DNA from 4 places in the Flexivirga oryzae genome. Region 2 is predicted to be linked to each of the others. Evidence: predicted binding sites of a transcription regulator. Region 2 holds the regulator's gene; each other region holds the start of a gene.

Region 1 (4,209 bases), 370 kb from region 2:
CGGACGGCTTCCTGCTCAAGCGCGCCGGCGCCGGACAACTGGTCGCCGCAGTGCGCGCACTCGCCCGCCTGGACGCCGTGCTCTTCCCCGAGCGGATCCGTGACCTGATCGGGCAGCGACGCGGCAGTGGTCGTGCGCTGCCCGCGCTCACCGAGCGGGAACAGGACGTGCTGCGGCTGCTCGCCGCAGGGCTCAGCAACGCCGAGATCGCGGGCGAGCTCTACCTCGGCACCGAGACCGTGAAGTCCCACGTCGCGGCGCTGCTCGCGAAGCTCGACGTGCGTGATCGCACGCAGGCAGCCATCGCGGCGTACCGGAGCGGCTTCGTCGAGTGAGCCACCGACGGCGGGAAGGTCACTGATAGTTAGGCTTTCGCAGTGACCGCTGTCGACGTGCCGCCGCCGAGCGATGACGCTAGCGGTAGCGAACCCGACACTGAACCGAATGTGCTGGTGCGGTTCTTCCGGCGCCGTTCGGCGACCGGGCTGGTGGTCGGCTGGCTCGCCCTGTTGGTGAGTTTCGCACCCAGCCTGTTGCCCCGCCCGTGGGCGGTGCAGGCGATTGCGTCGATGCTCTCGACGGTCACCGGGTATGCCGCCGGCGCCCTGCTGGGCTCGATCGTCTCGGTCGTCTTCGGCTGGCTGGGTGTCCGTGTCGAGATCATCGACGACCGCCACCGCACCCGAGTGCACGCCGCGTTCGGTGTCCTCGCCGTGCTCGTCACGGTCGTGCTCTGGTTCGCGGGTTATCAGGGCCGACGGCACAGCGCCCGGCTGGTGGGGCTGCCTACGCCGTCACTGGGAGCCGATGCCCTCTCGCTGGTCGCGGCGGTGGGCCTGACCGCGGTGCTGATGGCACTGGTCTGGACGGTGCGCGGCGTGTTCCGTGCGTCCCGGTTCGTGCTCGGTTTCGCACTGCCCAAACCTGTCGCCGGTCTGCTCGCCGTGTGCCTCGTCGCCGGCTCCGTGACCTGGCTGACCCGCAGCGTCATCGCGGTACAAGGTCTGGAGGCGTTGTCCGCCTCGGCCGCGAAGATCAACGACGATCCGCCACCGGGACTGCACGCGCCCACCTCATCCCTGGTGTCCGGTGGGCCGGGCGCGACCCAGCCCTGGTCGAGGCTCGGACGCGAGGGTCAGATCTACACCGCGCACACCCCGACCGCCGCACAGCTCACCGCGATCACCGGCCGCGACGCGGTGCATCCCATTCGGCTGTATGCCGCACCCGCGACCGGTGACGTCGAGCCTGCGGAGTTGGTGTCGACCATCGTCCGGGAGATCCGGCGCACCGGCGCACTGGACCGGCGCTACCTCAACGTGGTCGGCACCACCGGCAGCGGGTGGGTGGACGAGTACAACGTGCGCGCCCTGGAGGTGCTCACCGACGGCGACGTCGCGACGATCGCCGTCCAGTACTCGTTCCTGCCGAGCGTGGTGCAGTTCCTCACCAACCGATCCCTGCCCGCGGAGGTGGGGCGCGAGCTGGTGGGCAAGGTCGAGCAGCTGGTGGCGGCGCGCCCGGCGGCACAGCGCCCGAAGGTGTTGCTGTCCGGGGAGTCACTGGGTGCGCTGAGCACCGAGGCGCCGTTCGCCGACGCCGCGCAGCTGCTGCCCGCCGTCGACGGCGCCCTCTGGAGCGGCACCCCGAACTCCACTCCGCTCTGGCGGGCGGTGTCGAGCAGCCGTCAGCGGGGCAGCCCGCAGGTGGCGCCGGTCGTGGACAACGGACGGCACATCCGGTTCGCCGGCAGCCCGTCCCAGCTGGACAGCGATGCCTACGGCCGTCCGCTCGGGGAGTGGGACTCTCCGCGGGTGCTCTTCCTGCAGCACCCGTCCGATCCCATCGTGTGGTGGGATCCGTCGCTGATCTATCGGCAACCCGCCTGGTCCCGCGAGCGTGCCGGTCACGACGTGGACAAGGATCTGACGTGGTACCCGCTGATCACCTTCTGGCTCACCACGGTCGACCTGATCTCCGCCAACTCCGCCGGTGGCGGCCACGGGCACCGCTATCGCGCCGAGCAGGTCGACGGCTGGGCGGCCGTCCTCGACGTGACGGCGAGTGCCGCGGAGAAGGCCCAGATCGTGGCATCCGTGGAGGCCCTCGACCAGGACAGCTGAGCGGTATCGGCACAACCGCGACGCCCAGTGGGTGCACGTCGACGCCCGCGCTGGCCGAGTTGCCCCCACGCTGGCCGAGTAGCCGTGGGGGAGCGCAGCGGAGGAACGGCGTATCGAGGTCGCGTCCCCCGCGCCGACCGAGTAGGCGAGCCCGCGATATTACGCCGGCCGAGTAGCTGACCCAATGCGCTGGCCGAGTAGCCGTGGGGGAGCGCAGCGGAGGAACGGCGTATCGAGGTCGCGTCCCCCGCGCTGGCCGAGTAGACGAGCCCGCAAGGGCGAGCCGTATCGAGGTCCCGCGCGTGCGCACCCGACCCCGCGAACCGATACGTTTCCGGGCAAACGTATCGAAGAAATGTTCGCACAACCTCTGTACTTCCTGAACGTCACCCGATAGAATCATGGCAACGAAAGCACCCAGGGGACAGGGGGATCCGACCGTCATGGCCATCGACTCTCCCCTGCACGTGCCCGACCAGCCAGGTCCGGTACAACCGGATACGACTATCCCGGACGGGTACGACCCGAAGCGGCGGCCGGAGCCCGGTCTGGGGCCCCGCCTCCTGGACCAGGTGACCGCGACCGTCCAAGCGTTGGATGAGTTGCCGGGTGTGTTGGAGCAACTCGGGGACGACCAGGAGGCCGACCTCGTCGGGGTGTTGTTGCGGCTGCAGGCCCGCGCGGGGCAGGTCGCGACGTTGGCGACCGCGAATGCTTTGGACCGGGGCGTGTTGTTGACCTCGGATGCGGCGAACGCGACCCAGTGGGTGACCGGGTGCGCCACCGCTGCCGGGACCAGTATTGAACCGGCTGCGGCGTCCACCATCAGTGTGGTGGCGCAGGCGTGCCGGGACCGGCGCAACCACGTCATCGCCGCGGCGGTGCGGGACGGGTCGTGCACGCTGGGCACCGCGCGGACGGCGTTGCGGCAGACCGCGAAAGTCGCCGAAGTGCTGCCGACCGCGGCCCGGGAGGACATCCAGGCGTGGTTCCTGCAACTGGACCCCGCGTTGGGTGCCCGGGGTGTCACGGAACTGACGCGGCGGATCATCGCCAACTATGCCGCGGACAAACTCTCCGGGGAGGATGCGCACCTGGAGAAGGTGGAGTCGTTGACGTGGCGGACGCTGCCGACCGGGATGATCCGGTTGATCGCCGACTTGTGCCCCGCCAACGCGGCCATCCTGAAGCAGGCGGTCACCGCGTTATCCGCACCCCAACCCGCCACCACCACTGAGGCCGCAACCAGCAGCGCCAGCGCCAGCACCGGCACCAGCGACGACGAGGGCGACGCCGGCGACAGTGACGCCGACGACGGTGCGGGTGAGGCCCCGGGCACGGACCACGACCACGTCGCCGGCGACCGTGGTGGCGACGCCGGTCAGGACGCGGCCCGTCGCGACCCGGCCGGTGCGGCGTTCGGGCTCGACGAACAGCAGCAGTGCTCAGATGGGACGGTGCGGGATGAGCGGACTCCGGGGAAACGGCGGGTGGACGCGCTCATGGACCTGGTCGCTGCGGGCGCGAAAGTCGCCTCCGGGGACGGGATGGGCATCGGGGCCGGTGCCACGGTCCTGGTGACGATGGACCTGCACCGGTTGTTGGGTGACCTGGATGGTGCGGTCACCATCGGCGGGGAGATCCTCGACGCGGGGACTGCCCGGAGGTTGGCGTGTGATGCGGATCTGATCCCGGTGGTGCTTGGCGGTAAGAGTCGCCCCCTGGACGTGGGGCGTGAGAAACGGTTGGTGACCAAGGGGATGCGGGCCGCCGTGGTCTACCGGGACAAAGGATGCACGTTCCCCACCTGTGACCGACCTCCGGGTTTCTGTGAAGTGCACCATGTGCTGCCCTGGTGGGCAGGCGGCAGCACCGCGTTGGACAATTCTGCGATGCTGTGTCGCCGACATCACCAGATCGTGCACCGGCACGGGTACTACGCCACCATCACCAGTGACGGGGTGCAGTGGGACCTGACCGAAGGCGCCATGCCCGGCTGGCGTGCCGACAAGGTCGCCTGACCACCGGTCGGTGCGGGACCTCGATCACGGTCTCGCCTAACGGCTCGCCCTACTCGGCCACCGCT
Region 2 (4,209 bases):
TCGTGCTCGACGCCCGGCCCGGTGGCGATCCGCTGCTCGACCATGCCCTCGCGATCTTCGCGCCGAAGGCCGGCAAGAAGCCGGCGCGCGTGCTGCCGGCGGTGGCGAAGGGCCAGACCGACCGCACCTACGACCGACTCGTGGCGGACGGAGCGGTACGGCGCGAGAAGGGCGGATTCCTGCAGCCACCGCGGCATCCCGTGCTCGACGTGGCCGGGCGAGCCCGGCTCGTGGACGCGGGCGGCCGGGTGCTCGCCGGCACCGCCCAGCCGGATCTGCACACCGGGTCGCTCGTCGCCCTGCTCGCCGCGGCGGATGTCATCACCAGGGTCTATGACAGCCGCCAGTTCGGTGTCTCCGGCCGTGAGCTGAAGAAGCGCGCGAAGGCCGTCGGCGAGCGGGACTGGGCGGCCGGTGCGGCGGCCGCGGCCATCCGCAGTGCCCAGGAGGCCGCCAGCGCGGCGATGGTCGCGGTCACGGCCGCCACGACGGTGACGGTCATCGGCAGTTGAACGACCTGGCGGCGCTGACCGAGCTGATCAGCGGTGGCGGGGTGGTCGCGCTCACCGGTGCCGGCCTGTCCACCGAGTCCGGCATACCCGACTATCGCGGTGCGGACGGCAAGCGCCGGTTCGCGCCGATGACGGCGCAGGAACTGCTGGCCGACCGGGAGGCGCGGCGCCGCTACTGGGCGCGCTCCTACGTCGGCTGGCCACGGTTCGCCTCGGCCGGCCCGAACCAGGGTCACTATGCGGTCGCGGCGTTGCAGGCCGCCGGCTACCTCGGCCCGATCATCACCCAGAACGTCGACGGACTGCACCAGGCCGCCGGTGCGGTCGACGTCGCCGAGCTGCACGGCAGCCTCGAACAGGTCGTGTGCATGCAGTGCGGCGAGCACTACGCCCGTGGCACGGTCGACGAGTGGCTGCGGCTGGCGAATCCGGACTTCGACCGGTCCGCGGACGGCCCGCTGCGCCCCGACGGCGATGTCGCGATCGCCGAATCGCTGATCGCCGGGTTCCGGCTGGTGCACTGCGTCGTGTGCGGCTCCGACCTGCTCAAGCCGGACGTGGTGATGTTCGGGGAGTCGGTGCCGAAAACGCTGGTCGAGCAATGCTTCTCGTATGTCGCTGCCGCGCGTGCGGTGCTCGTCCTCGGTTCGTCGCTGGCTGTGATGTCCGGTTACCGCTTCGTGCGCCGCGCGGTCCGGGAGGGCATCCCGGTCGCCGTCATCACCCACGGCTGGACGCGCGCGACCGACGAGGAGGTGTCGGTGCGCGTCGATGCGCCGCTGGGGGAGACGTTGACCGGTGTGGCCGACGCGCTCACCGGATGATCACCCCGCGAAGTTCTCCCCCGCTTCGCTCCTCCGATACTTCGCAGGGACCCCGATCTTCCTTGTGCAACTTGTCCGTTGGCCCGACCTGCGTCACACGCGCCGCAGAACCGCGGTGACCTTGCCGAGGATCGTCGCGTCGTCGCCGTCGATCGGGTCGTAGGCGTCGTTGTGGGGCAGCAGCCACACCTTGCCGCGGGTCCGCTTGAAGGTCTTGACGGTCGCCTCGTTGTCGAGCATCGCGGCCACGATGTCGCCGTTGGTCGCCGTCGGCTGCTGGCGCACCACGACCCAGTCGCCGTCGCAGATGGCCGCGTCGACCATCGAGTCGCCGACCACCTTCAGCAGGAACAGGTCGCCCTCGCCGACGAGTTGCTTGGGCAGCGGGAAGATGTCCTCGACGACCTCCTCGGCGAGGATCGGGCCACCGGCGGCGATGCGGCCGACCACCGGGATGTACGACGGGGACGGTCGCTGGTCGCCCAGCCCCGTCTCGTCCACCCCGGAGTCGTCGGCGCCGCGCACACTGGAACCGCCGCGGTAGCCGCGCATGTCGGTCGCGTCCGGGTCGATGACCTCCATGGCACGCGGCCGGTTGGGGTCGCGGCGCAGGTAACCCTTGCGCTCGAGCATCGTCAGCTGGTGCGCGACCGAGCTGGGACTGGTGAGGCCGACCGCGTCACCGATCTCGCGCAGGCTCGGCGGGTAGCCACGCCGATCGACCGAGTTGCGGATCACCTCCAGCACCTTGCGCTGCCGGGTCGTGAGGCTCTCGCCCCTGCGGTCGGGTAGTTCGTGCACATCTGCCATCGCGGCCATCTCCTCCTCGGCGAAGTTGCTCGAAAGCGGTCGGCCAGCAGGGTGCGCGGACGGCTGTCCGGACCCGGTTGTCGGTGGTCGGTGCTTGCCTTGGCTTCGTGAAAACAGCGTATGGGTTTAGGACACAAGTTCCAAACATCTGTACGACGCGTGTCTCGACCCGGTCGAACATCCGTGCTATAAATCCGACAGGTGTCCGATCGCACGGGTGTTCGGTCCAGGCCCACCGTCCGGGTCGTGCGTCAGTCGTCGCATCGCAGCTTCAGGAGGAAGAGATGAGTGCACTCGCCCAATGGGATGCCCCGGCCGACCCGCGCCCGGCGCGCCGCCACCTGCGTGCGGTCCCGACCGGCCCGCAGGCTTGCGGCGGCGGACGTGCCGTCGGTGTCCGGGTGCAATCCACCGGCCTGCGACTGACCGCACGCGGTCGCCGCCTGATCGGTGTCGTCGTCGCCGCAGCACTGCTCGTGGGCGCCGGCGCCGCGGCCAAGGCGTGGGCCACCACACCGGCAGCCGCGCCGCGCGGCGTGACGGTGCAGTCCGGGCAGACCCTGTCCGAGATCGCGCACCGCGCCTACCCCTCGATGCTGGTCTCCGACGCCGTCACCAAGGTGGCTCTGGCCAACGATCTCAACAGCCTCCAGGTGGTCGCCGGGGAGCACCTGCAACTGCCTCGGTGAGAGGCTGCGACGCGCCGTCCCCGGGCGCCTGACCAGCACTTTTCCGGGTCGACACGCCCCCTCTTGCACTTGTGGTGGGATCGGCTTAATATCCCTACATCTAGTAGTTACACGGATGGGATTTATCCACATCTAGTCCACATGAACAGTCCGGTCATCCCCAGTTCATCCACCGATTACCCACAGTCCCGTCCACAGGCCGAGGCGTGCGGCGGACGGGCCGGAAGCCGGTGCTGGGTGACGCGGGAGAGGGGTCGCGCATGCACTGTCCGTTCTGTCGACACGACGACAGTCGGGTCGTCGACAGCCGCACCAGCGAGGACGGCACCTGCATCAAGCGGCGTCGCCAGTGCCCCAACTGTGGCAAGCGCTTCTCGACGCTCGAGACGGCCAGCCTGACGGTGGTGAAACGCTCCGGCGCCAGCGAACCGTTCAGCCGGCAGAAGGTGCTGATCGGCGTCCGGAAGGCCTGCCAGGGACGGCCGGTCACCGAGGACCAGCTGGCACTGCTCGCCCAGGAGGTCGAGGAGTCGATCCGGGCGCAGGGCGCCGCGGAGATCGACGCCCACGACGTGGGCCTGGCCATCCTCGGCCCGCTGCGGACGCTCGACGAGGTGGCCTACCTGCGGTTCGCGAGCGTCTACCAGGCCTTCGAGGGGTTGGAGGACTTCGAGTCCGCGATCGCACTGCTCCGCGCGGAACGACCACCCACCGGGGTGGAGCCGCAACGGCAGCACGCCGACGACTGAGCGGGTCGCCCGACGATCCGGCACAGCGCTACAGCAACACCAGTAACACCGACACAACAGCAGCAGAGTCGACCACCGGCAGGTGGAAAGGAAGTTGGACATGACCGACACGGCAGACGCCGGCCCCCAGGCCCGGCAGGGCAACGCCACGCGCAAGGGGCTGACCGTCGAGCGCATCTTCACCACCCCTGGTGTCCACCCCTACGACGAGGTGACCTGGGAGCGGCGTGACGTCGTCCAGCAGAACTGGAAGACCGGGGAGACGATCTTCGAGCAGCGCGGAGTGGAATTCCCCGACAGCTGGTCGCTCAACGCCTCCACGATCGTGACCACCAAGTACTTCCGCGGCGCCCTCGGCACCCCCGAGCGGGAGAACAGCCTCAAGCAGCTGATCGACCGCGTGGTGCTGACCTACGTGCGCGCCGGCAAGGAGCACGGCTACTTCGCCACGGACGACGACGCCGAGATCTTCGAGCACGAGCTGACCTGGTCACTGCTGCACCAGGTGTTCAGCTTCAACTCGCCGGTGTGGTTCAACGTCGGCACCAAGTCGCCGCAACAGGTTTCGGCCTGCTTCATCCTGTCGGTCGACGACTCGATGGACTCGATCCTCAACTGGTACAAG
Region 3 (4,209 bases), 1.0 Mb from region 2:
GGGTAGGGCGAGGTGGCCCGCAGAACAATTCGCGCTGGTCGAGTAGGGCGAGCCGCTAGGCGAGCCTGTATCGAGACCCGCGGTCACGGGCCGAACATGTTGTGTTGTCATGTTATTCGGCGGGTGTGGTGGTGTGGGTGCGTCCGGTGGGGGTGGTCCAGGTGCATACGCCGTCGGGGGTCATGGTGACCGACCAGCCGGTGGAGTGCTTGGCGCGGTGATGGTGGCGGCATAGGCAGTGAAGGTTGGTCGGGGTGGTGTCCCCGGCCGGCCAGGGGGTGACGTGGTCGATGTCGCACCAGCGGGCGGGGCGGGTGCAGCCGGGGAACCGGCAGTGCACGTCCCGGGCTCGCACGAAGGCCGCGAGTTTCGTGCTGGGCCGGTAGTGGGTGTTACTGGTTGCGATGGTGACGCCGGTGTCGGCGTCCAGCAGGGCGCGGGTGATCGTGGCCCCGAACGATCGGGACAGTTCCTGGATGATGGTGGCGGGGATGATCCCGACCCCGGGCACGGTGGCATCACCGAGCCACGCTGTCACCGCGGGCTGCAGTGACGATGCTGGTGGTGTCGCCGGGGCCGGTGGTGATTGGCCCGGTGACCTCGTCGTGGTGTCGCAGTCTCTCTGGTGTTCGTGCTGCTGGTGGTGTTGCCAGTCGTCCCGGTCGTCCCGGTAGTCGTCCGGGTCGCACTCGTCGTCGTGGTCGTCGGGGTCGGGTGGGTAGAGGCGTTGCAGGAGGTCGTTGAACTCGGTTTCGATCTGCGCTTCGGTCTTCAGCACCGTCCGCGCACCACCGCCGTCGTCACTGTCGTCCGGCGATGGAACGGGTGTGCGAACGCGGCCGGCCACCCCGGAGCGCACCCACCACCTGCTGCGCTGCCAGGGACTGCGCTGCCGGTTCCGGTTGCTGGTGGTTGGAAGGCGGTGCCTTCGGCGGTGCGGTCTGTCCCACTGTCAGTTGTCGTGCCGTTGGTGGCGCCGGTACGGGTGTGGATGGGGATCTGGATGAGCAGGTTCGTGGTGACTTGGGCGTTGTTGAGGATGAGGTCGGTCAGGGCGTCGGCGCGGCATTCGGCCAGTGTTTTGGTGGTGGTGGTGGTGTCGGCGTGCAGGTGCCGGGCCAGGTCGTCGACGGCGGCCATGATTTTCGCGGCTGCCGTACTGGGCAGGATGGCGTGCAGGTGGCACAGGCCGGGTTCGTCGTCGGGGTGGGTGTACACGCCGATCCGGTCGCGGCGGCGCCGGGTGGCGGCGTTCCCGCCGGCGACCGGGTCGAGGGCGACCAGGGCCTTGTGGGTGCGGTGTTGCACCTGCCGGGTGGATTGGCGGGCCAGCAGGTCGATGTTGGCGTCTTCGACGGCGACGGCTTGCGCGTGGGTGAGCCCCGCGCGGGTGGCGGGGTCGTCCGGGTCGGCGCCCAGCAACGCGGTCTCGATCTGCCGGGCCAGGTCCAGGGTGATGGGGTCGCCGTCGTCGTTGACGGTGCTGACCCGGCCCAGGGCCCGGTGGATGGTGCTCAGTTTGGCCGGTTCCAGCCGTCCGGCGGCGACCTGCCGGAACAGTCTGGGGGTGCGGGTGATCGCGTCGCTGGCCTCGGCAACCCGGTGCACGGCGTACCCGGGGGTCCACCCCAGCAGGGGCCCGACCTCACACCCGATGTATTCGTCCTGGTGCGCCCCGATCGCGTGCCGGACCTGCCGGGTCCTCGACCCGTCGGCTTCGTCATGGTCGGGGATCACGGTTTCTTCGACCGCGGCGGCTTGGGCCAGGCGGGCGGACTGGATCGCCCACGCGGTGTTCAGCACCTGTTGCGCGGCGACGGTCTGCTGCAGCAGGTCGTGTTTGGTCAGGGTGATCTCATCGAGGCGGGTGTCCTCGAACGCGGCGGTCAGCAACTGCATCGCGGCATGGAGTTTCTCCGCGGCGGTGGTGTTGTTGGTGTCCCCTCCCATGAACTTATGGTACGCGTGTTCGATGCTGGTGGCAAGGGTTGATCGCCTGTATTTCGTGTCCTGTGAGTGTTTTTCGTGGATTCCTTAGTGCCCCGGGTTGTTGCTGTGCGTGGTGGTTGACCTCGATACGTCCTCGCCTAGCGGCTCGGACTACTCGGCCAACGCGGGGGCGGTCACTCGGCCGGCGCGGTCGTCCTTCGGCATCGCAGGGGTGGTCACCCAGCCCGGCGCGGGGTGGTCACCCAGCCCGGCGCGGGGTGGTCACCCAGCCCGGCGCGGGGGTGGTCGCCCGGCCGGCGCAAGGGCGGTCGCCCGGCCGGCGCAGGGGTGGTCACCCGGCCGGCGCAGGGTGGTCACTCGGGCAGCTCGGAGTGGCGACGCGCCAGCTCCGTCGCCGGCGGGCAGCGCGGCGGAGGTCGACCTCGTGCTTCGGCGCAGTAGGTTCGGAACTGTCAGCATCCGTCGGACGATCGGAAGGGCTCATGGACACCAAGACCTGGTGGATCATCATCGCCATCCTCGTAGTGATCGTGATCCTCGTCCTCATCGCGATGTGGCAGGGGAAGCGCCGCGCTGTGGCCAGGCGGGAGGAGGTCCGCGAACTGCGCGGGCAGGCCAAGGGCAACGAGACGACCGTGGCCGAGGCCGGGCAACGCGCTGCCGACGCCACCGCCGCCGCGGAGCGGGCACGCGCCGCGGCCGACGCGCAGGAGGAGAAGGCCCGGAAGCTCGAGGCGGAGGCCGAGTTCGAGCGCAACGCGGCAGCGGCCATCGAACGAGATCACACCGAGACGCTGCGGCGCGCGGACCGGCTCGACCCGGACACGCCGACCGACCGTGCGGGCAACCGCATCCAGGGCGCCGGAGCCGGAGGCGGCACAGGGGAGAGCCCGATCGACCCCGCGACCGGGAGGCCGGTCGAAGAGGCCGTGCGACATGACGACCCACCGCGGGCCGACAAACTCGCCGAGCCGGGGAGCGGCGACGTGGACGACGCGACCGGGGACGACAACGGGCCGGAGAGCTGAGACCCTCCGAGCCCCAGGCTATTTCGCCTGATAGAGCGCGGTGATCACGCCGCGGGCCAGCAGGTTGCCGCCGGTCGTGAAGGTGGCGACCGCCGGGCTGACGCTGTCGTCCAGGCCGAGGTCCGCCCCCACCGCGTGCACGGCGAACATGTAGCGGTGCGGTCGGTCGCCGGCGGGCGGCGCCGCACCGCCATACGCCTTGGAACCGAAGTCGTTGCGCACGTGGAAGGCTCCGGCGGGCAGGTCGCCACCGCCACCGGCACCCGCGGGCAGCGAGGTCACGTCGGCAGGTATGCCGAGCAGCAGCCAGTGCCAGAAGCCCGACGGGGTCGGCGCGTCCGGGTCGAAGCAGGTCACCACATAGCCGGCGGTGCCCTCCGGGGCACCACTCCAGGACAGCTGCGGCGAGGTGTTGCCACCGGTGAATCCCCAGTCGTTGAAGACCTGTTCGTCCGGGAGCGGGTCGCCGTCGGAGAACGACTCACTGGTCACAGTCAGCGCAGGGACCGTGGGGAGCAGGGCGTAGGGGTCGGGTGCTTCAGGGCGTTCCAGATCCATGTCCCCAACGTACTCGCCTACGCCGTGACGCGAGCCGCCTCCATGATCAGGCTGTATGACGCCTGCCGCTCCTTCGGGTCGTGCACGTTCGTCGTGATCATCAGCTCGTCGGCCCCGCAGGACGTGGCGCGGTCCGTGATCCCGGCATACACCTCGTCGCCCGTGCCCGCGGTGACGAACCGGCCGAGGTTGTTGACCAGGTGCTCCTCCATCTCGGTCCACTCGTGAGCCGCAGCCTCCTCGGGCGTGGGCATCGGTCCCGGGCGGTTCTGCCGCAGACGCACCGTGGACAGGAACGCCGCGCGCTCCAGTTCCCTTGCCCGCTCTGGGGTTTCGGCAGCGATCGCCGATACGGCCAGCATGCTGTGCGGCTCATCCGGGCAATCCTGGCGGCCATTGGGCTGGAACGAGCTGCGGTAGGCGTCGAATGCGTCCGTCGGGTCGACACTGCCGAAATGCCCGGCGAAGGCGAAGTTGGTGCCGAGCACGCCGGCTGCCTGTGCGCCATACATGCTGGAGCCGAGGATCCAGATCGGCGGCAACGGCACGTCCCGCGGCTGCGCGCTGATCGGCGCGAACGGGTGGTCTTCGGGGAAGCCGTCGACATACGCACGCAGCTCGGCGTACTGCTGCGGGAAGTCGTCCGCGGTCAGCGCCTCCTTGCTGCGGCGCA
Region 4 (4,209 bases), on a different contig from region 2:
GTCGAGCCGTTAGGCGAGACCGTGATCGAGGTCCCGCACCCCGCGGTGGCCGAGTCATCACACCGCGCAGCCCAATTCAGCACCGGCCATTTCAGCGGCGTTGATTTCAGCGGTGGCCGAGTAAGGGCGAGGAACGAGCCCGCATCGAGGTCCCCGCGCACACCCGCGGTGGCCGAGTCATCGCCCCGCGCAACCTATTTCAGCGGCGGTGATTTCAGCACCGGTCTTTCAGCGGTGGCCGAGTAAGGGCGAGGAACGAGCCCGCATCGAGGTCCCGCACACGCCGCGGTGGCCGAGTCATCGCCCCGCGCAACCCATTTCAGCACCGGCCATTCCAGCGGCGTTGATTTTCGCGGTGGCCGAGTAAGGGCGAGGAACGAGCCCGCATCGAGGTCCCGCACGGTCTGGTGGTCAGGCGACCTTGTCGGCACGCCAGCCGGGCATGGCGCCTTCGGTCAGGTCCCAGTGCACCCCGTCACTGGTGACGGTGGCGGTGTACCCGTGCCGGTGCACGATCTGGTGATGTCGGCGACACAGCATCGCAGAATTGTCCAACGCGGTGCTGCCGCCTGCCCACCAGGGCAGCACATGGTGCACTTCGCAGAAACCCGGAGGTCGGTCACAGCCAGGGAACGTGCATCCTTTGTCCCGGTAGACCACGGCGGCCCGCATCCCCTTGGTCACCAACCGTTTCTCACGCCCCACGTCCAGAGGCTGACTCTTGCCGCCAAGCACCATCGGGATCAGGTCCGCATCACACGCCAACCTCCGGGCGGTCCCCGCGTCCAGGATCTCCCCGCCGATGGTGACCGCACCATCCAAGTCACCCAACAACCGGTGCAGGTCCATCGTCACCAGCACGGTGGCACCGGCCCCGATGCCCATCCCGTCCCCGGAGGCGACTTTCGCGCCCGCGGACACCAGGTCCATGAGCGCGTCCACCCGGCGCTTCCCCGGGGTCCGCTCATCACGCACCGTCTCCGGGCGCTGCTGCTGTTCGTGGAGCCCGAACGCCGCACCCGCCACCCCGTGACCGGCCACGTCACCGTCGCGACGGGCCGCGTCGCCGTCACTGGTCTCACCGGCGTCGCCCTCGTCGTCGCTGGCGCCGGTGCTGGTGCTGGCGCTGCCGGCCGGTGCGCCGTCCTCATGGGCCGGGCGTGGGGCGGATAACGCAGTGACCGCCTGCTTCAGGATGGCGGCGTTGGCAGGGCACAGGTCGGCGATCAACCGGATCATCCCGGTCGGCAGCGTCCGCCACGTCAATGATTCGACCTTCTCCAGGTGCGCATCCTCGGCCGACAGTTTGTCCGCGGCATACTTGGCGATGATCCGCCTCGTCAGTTCCGTCACGCCCCGGGACCCCAACCCCGGGTCCAGTTGCAGGAACCACGCCTGGATGTCTTCGCGGGCCGCGGTCGGTAACACTTCGGCGACTTTCGCGGTTTGCCGTAACGCGGTCCGGGCGGTGGCCAGGGTGCAGGACCCGTCGCGGACCGCGGACGCGATCACATGGTTGCGCCGGTCCCGGCACGCCTGCGCCACCACACTGATGGTGGTCGCCGCCGACGGTTCGATACTGGTCCCCGCCCGTGCTGCGCACCCGGTGACCCACTGGGTGGCATTCGCCGCGTTCGAGGTCAACAACACGCCCCGGTCCAAAGCGTTCGCGGTCGCCACCGTCGCGACCTGCGCCGCGCGCTCCTGCAGCCGTAACAGGACCCCGACGAGGTCGGCCTCCTGGTCGTCCCCGAGTTGCTCCAACACACCCGGCAACTCATCCAACGCTTGGACGGTCGCGGTCACCTGGTCCAGGAGGCGGGGTCCCAAACCCGGCTCCGGCCGCCGGGCGGGATCGGGCCCGTCCCAGCAAGTCGTATCCGGTTCCACTGGTACCGGTTGGTCGGGGATGCGCAGGGGTGAGTCGATGGCCATGATGGTCGGATCCCCCTGTCCCCTGGGTGGTTTCGTTGTCATGATTCTATCGGGTGGCGTTCAGGAAGTACAGAGGTTATGCGAACATTTCTCCGATACGCTTGACCCAAAACGTATCGGAAGTACGCCGAAAACTGTGCGCGGACCTCGATACGCCGTTCCTCCGCTGCGCTCCCCCACGGCTACTCGGCCAGCGCAAAATAGCCGGCTCGCCTACTCGGCCAACGCGTGGGATCGGCTACTTGGCAGCGCGTCGGGTCAGCTACTCGCCGGCGCGGCATACGGCTGCTCGCCAGCGCAATATCGCGGCCTCGACATACTCGGCCAGCGCGGGGTGACGCGGACCTCGACACGCCGTTCCTCCGCTGCGCTCCCCCACGGCTACTCGGCCGGCGCGGCATACGGCTGCTCGGCCAGCGCGCCATGGCGCGCTCGCCTACTCGGCCAGCGCGGGGGGCAACTCGGCCAGCGTGGCGGCACCTCGGCCGGCGCGGGGTGACGCGGACCTCGATACGGCTCGCCCTTGCGGGCTCGCCTACTCGGCCACCGCGGGGGCAACTCGGCCAGCGCGTCGGATCGGCTACTCGGCCAGCGCAAAATGACCGGCTCGCCTGTTCAGCCAGCGTGGCATGGCCGGGGGCCAATCGGCCGGCACAGCGGGGTCTGGGCGACCGGTCGGGCATCCACTAGTTTTCACAATGCCTTATGGTGAAAACCATGTCGAGCTTCGGTCACGGGCTGCTGGTGACGGTCCTGGTGCTGAGTACCTGCGTGTGGGTGGGTGGCTACGTCGCGATCGGCGTCGTCGCACGCACCGCGACTGCGACCATGGAGCCGGCGGCACGGGTGGCGTTCTTCCGGTCGCTCGGACGCACCTACCTGCGCATCGGCACACCCGCGCTGGGGATCGCCCTCATCAGCGGTGCAGTCGTCGCCAGCTCACACGCCTGGGACGGCGCCGCCATCACCTGCCTCGTCGTCGCCATCGCCCTGGTCGTGCTGCTCGCCTACGCGGTGCAACAGGCCCGCCGGATGACTCGGCTGCGTCGCAGTGCCCTGGACAGCGACCAGAACCCCGCGGACGTCGACGCCATCCGCCGTGGTCAACGTTCGGCATCCATCCTGCGGGCGGCGCTCGGTGTGCTCAGCCTGATCCTCGTCGTGCTCGGCTGTTTCATGGCCGGCTGACTGCCGCCCATCCCGAAGGAGATCACCATGACGAACGAGCCGGCCGACGCTTCGAGCGCCGACACCCTGGAAGCCGCACTCACGCGTGAACACCGCGAGATCGACGCCGGGATCGAGGAGTTCGTGTCCGCCGCGGACGCCGGCGAGGTGCGCGCGGAGCCGCTCACGCGCGCCATGGACGCGCTCCGACGACACATCTACCTCGAGGAAACCATCCTCTTCCCACCGCTGCGTGCCGCCGGGCTGATGATGCCGGTCATGGTGATGTTGCGCGAGCACGGAACACTCTGGGACGCCATGGCCGGCATCGACACGGCGCTCGGTGACACCGCGAGCAACGACGCGGCGCCGAAGACGCTGCTCGACCAATGTCGACAGTTGCTCGCTCTGCTGGACGAACACAACACCAAGGAGGAGCCGATCCTCTATCCGAGGGCGGACCTCGACCTGGACGAGGCGTCGCACGACGATCTCGCGGATTTCCTCTACTCAGGGACCACCCCTGAAGGTTGGAGTTGCGAGAAGGCCACCGCCTGACGGCGCGTGCGATCGTCAGTCCGCGCCCGGCAAGCGAAGCGACCCGTCACCCGGAGCGAACTTGTCACGCAGGAACACGTCGTTGACCTGCATCTGCTGCTCCCCCCGCTCGGTCGCGCGCCGGCGGATCTCCCGCGTCGCCTCCAGCAGCGTGCTGAGGTTCGCGACCAGTACCTGGCTCAGCGTGCGCCCGTCGGGAAGGACCGCGCCTGCCGCACCCGGAACGGCGACGTAACTCTGCACGACCGCAGGGGCGTGCTCGTCACGGATCTGCTCGATCTCGTAACTGTCACGCACCGCGGCGGGATCCTGCGCCAGATACTGCAGGGTTTGCGTCGTCTCCGTGTCGAGCGTGTAGACGAGGTTTCGAGCGTCGTCCGGGATCCGGGAGGTCCGCGCCAGCCGGGCGAGCGCGCTCTCCTGGCCCTGAGGAATCAACTCGGAGAACGGTTTCGGCACCGACGGGCCGTATTCCGGTGGTGGTGGCATCAGCGGTGGTCGCTGCTTCTTCCGACCGAACATCAGTTGTCGAGCCCCAGTGTCAGCGTG

What was found. The regulator LexA, encoded in region 2, represses DNA repair genes until DNA is damaged. The targets are predictions, from matches to a motif close to TCGAACANNTGTTCGA.
Region 1: a site for LexA is predicted at 2,471-2,486, ahead of FHU39_RS04300 (HNH endonuclease signature motif containing protein). Genes of this name have one in related genera too.
Region 3: a site for LexA is predicted at 1,958-1,973, ahead of FHU39_RS07330 (DUF222 domain-containing protein). Genes of this name have one in related genera too.
Region 4: a site for LexA is predicted at 2,016-2,031, ahead of FHU39_RS21880 (DUF222 domain-containing protein). Genes of this name have one in related genera too.

The regions. Positions count from the first base shown of each region.
Region 1 is NZ_JACHVQ010000001.1:942,258-946,466, forward strand. Features, by position in the region: gene FHU39_RS04290 (response regulator transcription factor) at 1-335, shown strand, start outside; gene FHU39_RS04295 (alpha/beta-hydrolase family protein) at 378-2,123, shown strand; gene FHU39_RS04300 (HNH endonuclease signature motif containing protein) at 2,525-4,144, shown strand.
Region 2 is NZ_JACHVQ010000001.1:573,496-577,704, forward strand. Features, by position in the region: gene FHU39_RS02680 (GOLPH3/VPS74 family protein) at 1-512, shown strand, start outside; gene FHU39_RS02685 (Sir2 family NAD-dependent protein deacetylase) at 509-1,336, shown strand; gene lexA (transcriptional repressor LexA) at 1,430-2,146, opposite strand; gene FHU39_RS02695 (hypothetical protein) at 2,431-2,835, shown strand; gene nrdR (transcriptional regulator NrdR) at 3,096-3,584, shown strand; gene FHU39_RS02705 (vitamin B12-dependent ribonucleotide reductase) at 3,685-4,209, shown strand, end outside.
Region 3 is NZ_JACHVQ010000001.1:1,592,809-1,597,017, forward strand. Features, by position in the region: gene FHU39_RS07325 (HNH endonuclease signature motif containing protein) at 113-778, opposite strand; gene FHU39_RS07330 (DUF222 domain-containing protein) at 772-1,950, opposite strand; gene FHU39_RS07335 (hypothetical protein) at 2,433-2,978, shown strand; gene FHU39_RS07340 (YbhB/YbcL family Raf kinase inhibitor-like protein) at 2,997-3,536, opposite strand; gene FHU39_RS07345 (MsnO8 family LLM class oxidoreductase) at 3,554-4,209, opposite strand, start outside.
Region 4 is NZ_JACHVQ010000005.1:181,636-185,844, reverse strand. Features, by position in the region: gene FHU39_RS21880 (DUF222 domain-containing protein) at 412-1,806, opposite strand; gene FHU39_RS21875 (hypothetical protein) at 2,653-3,123, shown strand; gene FHU39_RS21870 (hemerythrin domain-containing protein) at 3,151-3,660, shown strand; gene FHU39_RS21865 (hypothetical protein) at 3,676-4,149, opposite strand; gene FHU39_RS21860 (heavy metal-binding domain-containing protein) at 4,182-4,209, opposite strand, start outside.